DNA from 4 places in the Vibrio sp. YT-19(2023) genome. Region 1 is predicted to be linked to each of the others. Evidence: predicted binding sites of a transcription regulator. Region 1 holds the regulator's gene; each other region holds the start of a gene.
The links. The regulator CRP, encoded in region 1, controls carbon source genes, mostly activating them, when cyclic AMP is high. The targets are predictions, from matches to a motif close to TGTGANNNNNNTCACA.

Region 1 (2,186 bases):
TTGTGAACTTAGAGTGGATCCAAAAATTCGTACGTGACACTCGCGATCGCGGCCATTCGCGTGAAGCGGTAATGGACTCAATCGTGCGATCCATGGACGATTACCTCAACTATATCACTCCGCAGTTTTCTCGTACTCACATCAACTTCCAGCGCGTACCGACCGTTGATACTTCCAACCCACTTAATGCAAAAGGCATCCCTAGTTTGGATGAGAGTTTTGTGGTGATTCGCCTACGCGGTATCAAGAATGTCGACTTCCCATATCTGCTGGCCATGATTGATGGCTCATTCATGTCACGCCACAACACGATTGTCGTACCCGGCGGTAAGATGAGCTTTGCAATGGAGCTCATAGTTCGGCCTATCCTACAACAGCTCATCGAAACAGGGAAAATTGGCTAAAAACCTGCCTGCGAAGATGTTTACTTTTCATACCGTGATCATGTGCACAGTTTTGCTTACAAAATCTCAATCATGGCACGATTAAAATCAAGAAATCGTTTTCGAAAAAGGATACTATTTCTTACCGAAACACAAGAGAGCTTGCAGCATATAAAAAGTGCTCTTATTCTAGTAGGCCTAATTCAGGCTTAGCTAAAATATGGATAGCGCAAGCGTACCCTGCAGAGGAAGTGAGATATTATGGTTCTAGGTAAACCTCAAACCGACCCAACATTAGAGTGGTTTCTTTCACACTGTCATATTCATAAGTACCCTTCAAAGAGCACGCTAATTCACGCGGGCGAAAAGGCAGAAACTTTGTACTACATCGTTAAAGGTTCTGTTGCGGTTCTTATCAAAGACGAAGAAGGTAAGGAGATGATCCTTTCTTACCTAAACCAAGGAGACTTTATTGGTGAACTTGGTCTATTCGAGGAAGACCAAGAGCGCACAGCTTGGGTCCGTGCTAAATCTCCTTGTGAAGTTGCTGAAATTTCTTTCAAGAAGTTCCGTCAGCTTATCCAAGTAAACCCAGACATCCTAATGCGTCTTTCTGCGCAGATGGCTCGTCGTCTTCAAGTAACTAGCCAAAAAGTGGGTGACCTGGCGTTCCTAGACGTAACTGGTCGTATCGCTCAGACGCTTCTGAACCTTGCAAAACAACCAGACGCAATGACTCACCCAGACGGCATGCAAATCAAGATCACTCGTCAAGAAATCGGTCAAATTGTTGGCTGTTCTCGTGAGACAGTAGGTCGTATCTTGAAGATGCTAGAAGAGCAGAACCTAATCTCTGCTCACGGTAAAACCATCGTGGTTTACGGTACTCGTTAATCTCGAACTAGAGTGACACGAACAAAATTATAAAAGCCACCAATGGCAACATTGGTGGCTTTTTATTTGCTCATGACCAAATGAGATAGGGTGCAGCGAACACTAATGAGTAAGCTTAACAGGTTAACCCTAAAACTTAGCCATTCGTACTTTCAAAGATTTTGTCAGCTGAAGCAGCCACGAAACCTGGGTACAAATCACCATTTTCCATCGGATAGCGCTTAGCAAATTCATAAAACCCGCCAGGGATAATTTCAGTGCCTTCGCTAAAACGAACCGCTACTTTATCTGCCATGGTCGATGACTGCTCTAGCAACACCTCAGGAGTGCCCTTCACTTCACCACCATTTTCATTAATGGTAAACCCAGCGGTACGCAGATGATTGTTTACCTGCTTCACTTCTTCATATTCATTGAGCTGGTTAACGCTCACCGTGAAGTGGTTTGCTCCGTAACCATGCGCCGCAAGCCAAGATGCGTACTCACTTTCTTTAGCCAACGTTTGGTAATCAGCAAAGCTTAAATCCCACAAGCGTCCACCATGTAAGAATGCGCTATCGTTCAGCTTGTCAGCATCGACTTGTGCCACCAAATTTTTCACAATCTCTTGTAGCTCAGGCGAGCACTCTTCAACTTTTAGCTCACTAATAAATACTTTAGGTTGCTTCGGATCTGGGTGCTCATAGTGCTTAGCAACTAGCTTTTTGCTTTCGAAAACGTAATCACCACACGCCTTGTAACCAATAGCTACAAATGGCTTAGCTAGAGTTTCAATACCAAGAGGCGCGATATTGAAGGTACGTAAAGCTATATGATCATTAATCAGAGGCTCATCTTCTTGAAGCAGCTGATGCACTTTAGCAGCCGAAGGGCAAAGACGTTGAATGTAATCTTGCCATAGCGATTCAA
Region 2 (2,186 bases), on a different contig from region 1:
CAAATTATTACTTACTATTTGTTCTTAGATGTTGATTGCAGTTTCTAGTGCAACTTTCATCATGTCGTTGAACGACTTCTGACGCTCTTCTGAGCTTAGTTTTTCACCACGGATGATGTGGTCAGAAACTGTCAGGATAGTCAGTGCTTTCGCGCCTAGGTCAGCTGCTACGCCGTAGATACCAGCCGCTTCCATGTCTACACCTAGGATGCCTAGTTTTTCCATCTTCTCGAAGATGTCTGCTTCTGGTGTGTAGAACAGGTCAGCAGAGAATACGTTACCTACTTTTACAGGCACTTCCTGAGCGCGCGCTTGGTTAACTGCTTCTTCTAGAAGACCGTAATCAGCGATTGCTGCGAAATCGTGGTTGTTGAAACGGATACGGTTAACTTTAGAGTCTGTAGAAGCACCCATACCGATAACAACGTCCATTAGTTTCACGTCGTCACGTACTGCACCACAGCTACCTACACGGATAACGTTTTTCACGCCGTATTCAGCGATTAGCTCGTGTACGTAGATACAGCAAGACGGGATACCCATGCCGTGGCCCATTACAGAAACTTTTTTGCCTTTATAAGTGCCAGTAAAGCCGAACATGTTGCGAACGTCACAAACTTGTTTCACATCTTCTAGGAACGTTTCAGCGATGTATTTAGCGCGCAACGGGTCGCCTGGCATTAGAACTGTTTCAGCGAAATCACCTGGTTGTGCGTTAATGTGTGGGGTTGCCATAAGTGCTCTCCAAAGTTTTGTTTTGATAAAACGCCTCTATTATAGAACGCTATTACCAATTCTGTTGAACTTGTTCGTTTTCGTTGAGGCAATAATATCGGGACGTACAGTAGCCCCTTGAGAGCTTAGTCACAAAAACCACGCATTTAGAAACTGCAACCCCTATTGATAACTAAATCTGTTGAAATAAAAAGAGCAATCGATTTGCTTTTGAGCAGTTTGTCGATTGCGCGCACAAATTCTTTGTTTTTGGGCCAAACTTTTTTCTGACAGCTGGTTGATCGAAATACTTTCGAGTGAAGTAAAACGATTAAATTGTACAACTTATTTTCTTGTACAATCTGGAAAGGCTTGCTATAAGTTATACAACAAAACTTTTTGTATAGGGATGCGTCATCATGGAATCTTCAATCAAAGTAGGTATCAGTTCGTGTGTTTTGGGTGAACGAGTGCGTTTTGACTCTGGTCACAAGGTGAGCAACTTTGTGACTAAAGAGCTCAGCCCGTATTTTGACTTTGTTTCGGTATGCCCTGAAGTCGGCGTAGGTATGCCAGTACCCCGTCCAACAATTCGTCTTGTTTCTAATGAAGAGCGTGTTGCATTGGTTGAAACCAAAAATCCAGAAAATGATCATACCGACAATATGCTCACTTACTCGGCCAATAAAGTAGATGAACTTCAAAGCGAGCAGCTTTGTGGTTACATCGTTTGTGCCAAGTCACCAACTTGTGGCATGGAGCGAGTCAAGGTTTACAGCAAGAACAGTGCTGCGAAAGAAGGTGTTGGCTTGTATACACAAACATTGATGCAAAAAATGCCTTGGTTGCCTGTTGAAGAGGATGGCAGACTTAACGACCCTGTATTGAAAGAAAATTTTATCACTCGAGTATTTTGTCTAAATGACTTTTACGACTCGATGGATGGTGAGCCTACTCGTGGCAAAATCATCGACTTTCATTCGCGCTACAAACTGACGTTAATGGCACACCACCCAGAGTCATACCGATCCCTTGGCCGCTTAGTTGCCGATGTCGCTAATTATGAAATTGAAGACTTTTACCAAGAGTATCGTTTAGGACTGATGAAGGCGTTAACGAATCGGGCTAGCCGCAAAAATAACACAAATGTGTTGATGCATTTACAAGGGTACTTCAAACGCTCACTAACTAAAGAAGAAAAAGAAGAGTTAGCGACAGTGATTCACGACTACCGTATCGGAATGCTGCCTCTACTAGCACCACTTACGTTGATTAAGCATTACTTAAATACTTACCCAGACGAGTATTTATCAAAACAGAAGTTTTTAGAACCGTATCCGCAGGAGATGAGATTACGCTATGGTTTGTAGTTCAGAAGAAAAACTATACGCGATCCGAGATGTCGCAGAAATCACGGGTGTAAAACCAGTTACGCTGAGAGCTTGGCAACGAAGATACAACTTGATCCAACC
Region 3 (2,186 bases), on a different contig from region 1:
GCCTTGTCAGGCAAGTATCACCATTTAACACTAACCCAACGAGCTGGCTCTGCCGTACCAACCACCAATAAAGTGTTAGATGTAAAAGGTCAGTATTTAGAAAGTGGCTTATCTGCCCAACTGATTGCCGAAATGCGCAAGCATTTAAAAGCGGGCAATCAAGTAATGTTGTTTCTTAACCGTCGAGGCTTTTCGCCCGCTTTGATGTGCCATGAATGCGGTTGGATTGCAGAATGTAAACGCTGTGATGCGTACTACACGTTCCACCATTACAGCAACGAAATACGCTGCCATCACTGCGGCTCACAACAACCGGTAATTCATCAGTGTCAGGGGTGTGGTTCAACTCAATTGGTTACCGTCGGCGTAGGAACGGAACAACTCGAACAACAATTGGCTCAGTTATTTCCAGAATACAACGCCATTCGCATCGACAGAGACAGCACACGTCGCAAAGGTAGTTTGGAAGATGCCCTTGAATCGATTCGTAAAGGTGAACATCAAATTCTGATTGGCACCCAAATGCTGGCTAAGGGGCACCATTTTCCAAATGTAACGCTCGTTGCTCTTTTGGATGTTGATGGCTCTCTCTATAGTAGTGACTTCCGCGCTTCCGAGCGACTAGCGCAGTTGTTTATTCAAGTCGCAGGTCGTGCCGGCCGCGCAAGTAAACCTGGCGAGGTTATCCTACAAACCCACCATCCTGAGCACAGCTTGCTGCAGGCCCTACTTCAAAAAGACTATCGCCACTTTGCTATGACTGCTCTGGAAGAACGCAAACTGGCTCAGCTTCCGCCTTATAGTTTCTTGACTCTGTTTAAAGCAGAGGCAAACCAAAGTGAGGTAGTTGAAGACTTCCTGCGTCAGGTTCGCTTTACGTTAGAGTCACACCCTCTGTTCGATGATTCCTGCATGGTGTTAGGCCCTACTCCTTCACCTTTGGCCAAGCGGGCTGGTAAATACCGTTGGCAACTATTACTGCAAACTCAGCATCGTTCATTGATGCAAAAGTTATTAACCAGTGCCAAACCTGCTATTGAGTTGTTGCCAAATGCTAAGAAAGTACGCTGGAATTTAGACATAGAACCACAAGATCTCAGCTAGCAAACGTTTAACTATGTAATGAATTACCATTTAATGTGACCAGAATCACACCAAGATTACAATTTTTGTTAAACAGACCGTAACTTTCACTTTAGAAATGAATAGACTATCCAAATTAGAAAAGTCTAAAGTGACTTGTTTGCACAGGCTTAGATTAAAACAATGACTATTCCCACAAATTGATATCGCGGTGAAGAATCCATTTTCACACTCGTTAACACGAACTGAGCGAAGAGCAAATACAGCTCTAACTCGGTTTGATTACTCTGATTTCAAACCGGAATAACGTCATCTTGGCAAAAAATAAATGAGAGGTTAAAAACTATGGCGACAATGAAGGATGTTGCCCAGCTTGCGGGAGTGTCTACGGCTACGGTATCTCGAGCCTTAATGAATCCAGAGAAAGTCTCTTCTTCTACAAGAAAGAGAGTAGAAGATGCCGTACTTGAAGCGGGTTATTCTCCAAACTCATTAGCGCGTAACTTACGTAGAAACGAATCAAAAACCATTGTTACTATCGTTCCCGACATCTGTGATCCTTATTTTTCTGAAATTATTCGCGGTATTGAAGATGCAGCCATGGAACATGGCTATCTAGTCCTGCTGGGTGATAGCGGACAACAGAAGAAACGCGAAAGCTCTTTCGTTAACCTCGTATTTACTAAGCAGGCAGATGGAATGCTACTGCTTGGTACAGATCTACCATTCGATGTCAGTAAGCCAGAGCAAAAGAACTTACCTCCGATGGTAATGGCGTGTGAATTTGCGCCAGAGCTCGAGCTTCCGACAGTACATATTGATAACCTGACCTCAGCATTTGAAGCGGTGAATTACCTGACTCAATTAGGTCATAAACGCATTGCTCAAATCTCTGGACCAGATACAGCAATATTGTGTCAGTTCCGCCAGCAAGGCTACCAGCAAGCCCTGCGCCGTGCCGGCATCAATAAAGATCCACAATATAGTGTCATTACTGAGTTCTCTTTTGATGGCGGAGCAAAAGCCGTTCGTAAACTGCTCGAATTGCCAGAACCACCAACGGCTATTTTCTGTCACTGTGACACAATGGCCATCGGCGCAAT
Region 4 (2,186 bases), on a different contig from region 1:
TAAGCCTTAACGCAAACTAGATTTTAAAACGCCCTTGGCTATAAACTTAGCCAAGGGCGTTTTTATATAAGGATAAGATATGAATTGGTTTAAACGTGGGCTAAAGCGTTACGACAACTGGTGTAAAGAGATGGGGTTAACTCCCGATCAGAAACGCAGTTGTGTCCCATATCGAAAAGACCCAGCCCATCAAACTGAAGAGAAGAGTGAAGCCCAACCATCCTCTGATTTTCTGCCCGCAGATACAGATAAAAAGCGTCAAGATGAAGCTCTTTGATACGCACTGCCACTTTGATTTTGATGTGTTTCAAGATGACTTTGCACATCAACTTGAGCTTGCTCAAACGCAAGGCGTCGCAAGAATTTTGATTCCTTCCGTCGGTCCGCAAAACTGGGCTCGTATTCAAACTTTGGCAGAGCAACATGCCAATTTGTATTATGCGCTCGGCTTTCATCCGTATTTTCTTGAAGATAACGTTGAGCAGCACCTTACAGAGCTAGAAGGCTATCTAAATCAAAAAGGGCAGCAGTGCGTGGCAATAGGAGAGTGTGGTTTAGATTTTGCCATTGATGTTGATCCACAGTTGCAAGAAAAGATACTTGAAGTTCAATTTGAGCTGGCTAGACGCTTCGAACTCCCAGTTATTTTACATAGCCGAAAAGCGCACAATCGCCTCATTCAAATGGTGAAAGCGGCGAATCTCCCTAGAGGTGGTGTGCTACACGCTTTTTCTGGGAGTTATCAGCAAGCCATGGAGTGGGTCAAATTAGGTTTTTTTATCGGTGTAGGAGGAACGATTACCTACCCAAGAGCCAAGAAAACACGCGACGCAATTCAAAAATTACCACTCGAAAACCTAGTAATCGAAACAGACGCACCAGATATGCCTATACTTGGATATCAAGGGGAGTCAAATCACCCAGCCAAACTCATTCACGTCTTTAATGAGCTCGTAGAGTTGCATAACGGCCGAAAGCAATCGATTGCCTCTCAACTGTGGAAAAATAGCAATTTTGCTTTCTCGATATGTGAATAAAATCTAAAGATGTGGTTTGAAATCGAAAACGTTTTCCTGCTTATTGTGAATTAACTCACAAAGCTGGTTGAATCAATCATGAATCTTATAGGAAAGTGTGAGGCTGGCATTACTTTAATTGATTCTGCATGAGTATAATTGCCCCCGCTTTATAGCTCCATTTTGTAACACGCCAATAAATAACTTATAAGGAAGTCATAAACTATGAGCCTGTTTATGAGCCTAATCGGTATGGTAGTGCTTCTTGCGATTGCAGTGGCATTTTCTAACAACCGAAAAGCTATCAACTTTAGAACTGTGGGTGGCGCATTCGCTATCCAATTCGCATTAGGTGCATTTGTTCTGTATGTACCTTGGGGCCGTGATCTACTAAACGGTTTCTCTTCAGGTGTTTCTAACGTTATCAACTACGGTAACGATGGTTCATCATTCCTGTTCGGTGGTCTTGTTTCTGACAAGATGTTCGAAGTATTCGGCGGCGGCGGTTTCATCTTCGCATTCCGTGTTCTTCCTACACTGATCTTCTTCTCTGCACTGATTTCAGTTCTTTACTACATTGGCGTTATGCAATGGGTTATCAAGATTCTTGGTGGCGCACTACAAAAAGCGCTAGGCACTTCTCGTGCGGAATCAATGTCAGCGGCAGCTAACATTTTCGTAGGTCAAACTGAGGCACCTCTAGTTGTTCGCCCATTCGTTCCAAAAATGACTCAATCAGAGCTATTCGCGGTAATGTGTGGTGGTCTAGCTTCTGTTGCTGGTGGTGTACTAGCTGGTTACGCATCTATGGGTGTTCCACTAGAGTACCTAGTTGCGGCATCATTCATGGCAGCACCAGGTGGTCTACTGTTCGCTAAAATCCTTCACCCAGAGACTGACCAGCCTCACGAAAGTATCGAAGAAGCGATGGACGGCGGTGACGACAAACCAGTTAACGTAATCGACGCAGCTGCGGGCGGTGCGGCTTCTGGTCTACAACTTGCGCTTAACGTAGGTGCAATGCTAATCGCATTCGTTGGTCTAATCGCGCTAATCAACGGTATGCTAGGTGGCATCGGTGGTTGGTTCGGCATGCCAGAACTAACACTAGAGCTAATCCTAGGTTACGCGTTTTCTCCACTAGCATTCCTAATCGGTGTTCCATGGGCA

Region 2: deoD (purine-nucleoside phosphorylase) is a predicted target of CRP. The motif match lies at 854-869, and genes of this name have one in related genera.
Region 3: cytR (DNA-binding transcriptional regulator CytR) is a predicted target of CRP. The motif match lies at 1,139-1,154, and genes of this name have one in related genera.
Region 4: R7E78_RS02025 (NupC/NupG family nucleoside CNT transporter) is a predicted target of CRP. The motif match lies at 1,082-1,097, and genes of this name have one in related genera.

Annotation. Positions count from the first base shown of each region.
Region 1 covers NZ_JAWOQN010000034.1:30,214-32,399, reverse strand. The annotation lists gene R7E78_RS19950 (phosphoribulokinase) at 1-404, shown strand, start outside; gene crp (cAMP-activated global transcriptional regulator CRP) at 645-1,277, shown strand; gene R7E78_RS19940 (DUF1338 domain-containing protein) at 1,414-2,186, opposite strand, start outside.
Region 2 covers NZ_JAWOQN010000019.1:33,407-35,592, reverse strand. The annotation lists gene deoD (purine-nucleoside phosphorylase) at 25-735, opposite strand; gene R7E78_RS15110 (YbgA family protein) at 1,134-2,084, shown strand; gene R7E78_RS15105 (MerR family transcriptional regulator) at 2,074-2,186, shown strand, end outside.
Region 3 covers NZ_JAWOQN010000016.1:13,217-15,402, reverse strand. The annotation lists gene priA (primosomal protein N') at 1-1,104, shown strand, start outside; gene cytR (DNA-binding transcriptional regulator CytR) at 1,408-2,186, shown strand, end outside.
Region 4 covers NZ_JAWOQN010000001.1:437,397-439,582, reverse strand. The annotation lists gene R7E78_RS02035 (DUF5363 family protein) at 80-277, shown strand; gene R7E78_RS02030 (TatD family hydrolase) at 264-1,037, shown strand; gene R7E78_RS02025 (NupC/NupG family nucleoside CNT transporter) at 1,242-2,186, shown strand, end outside.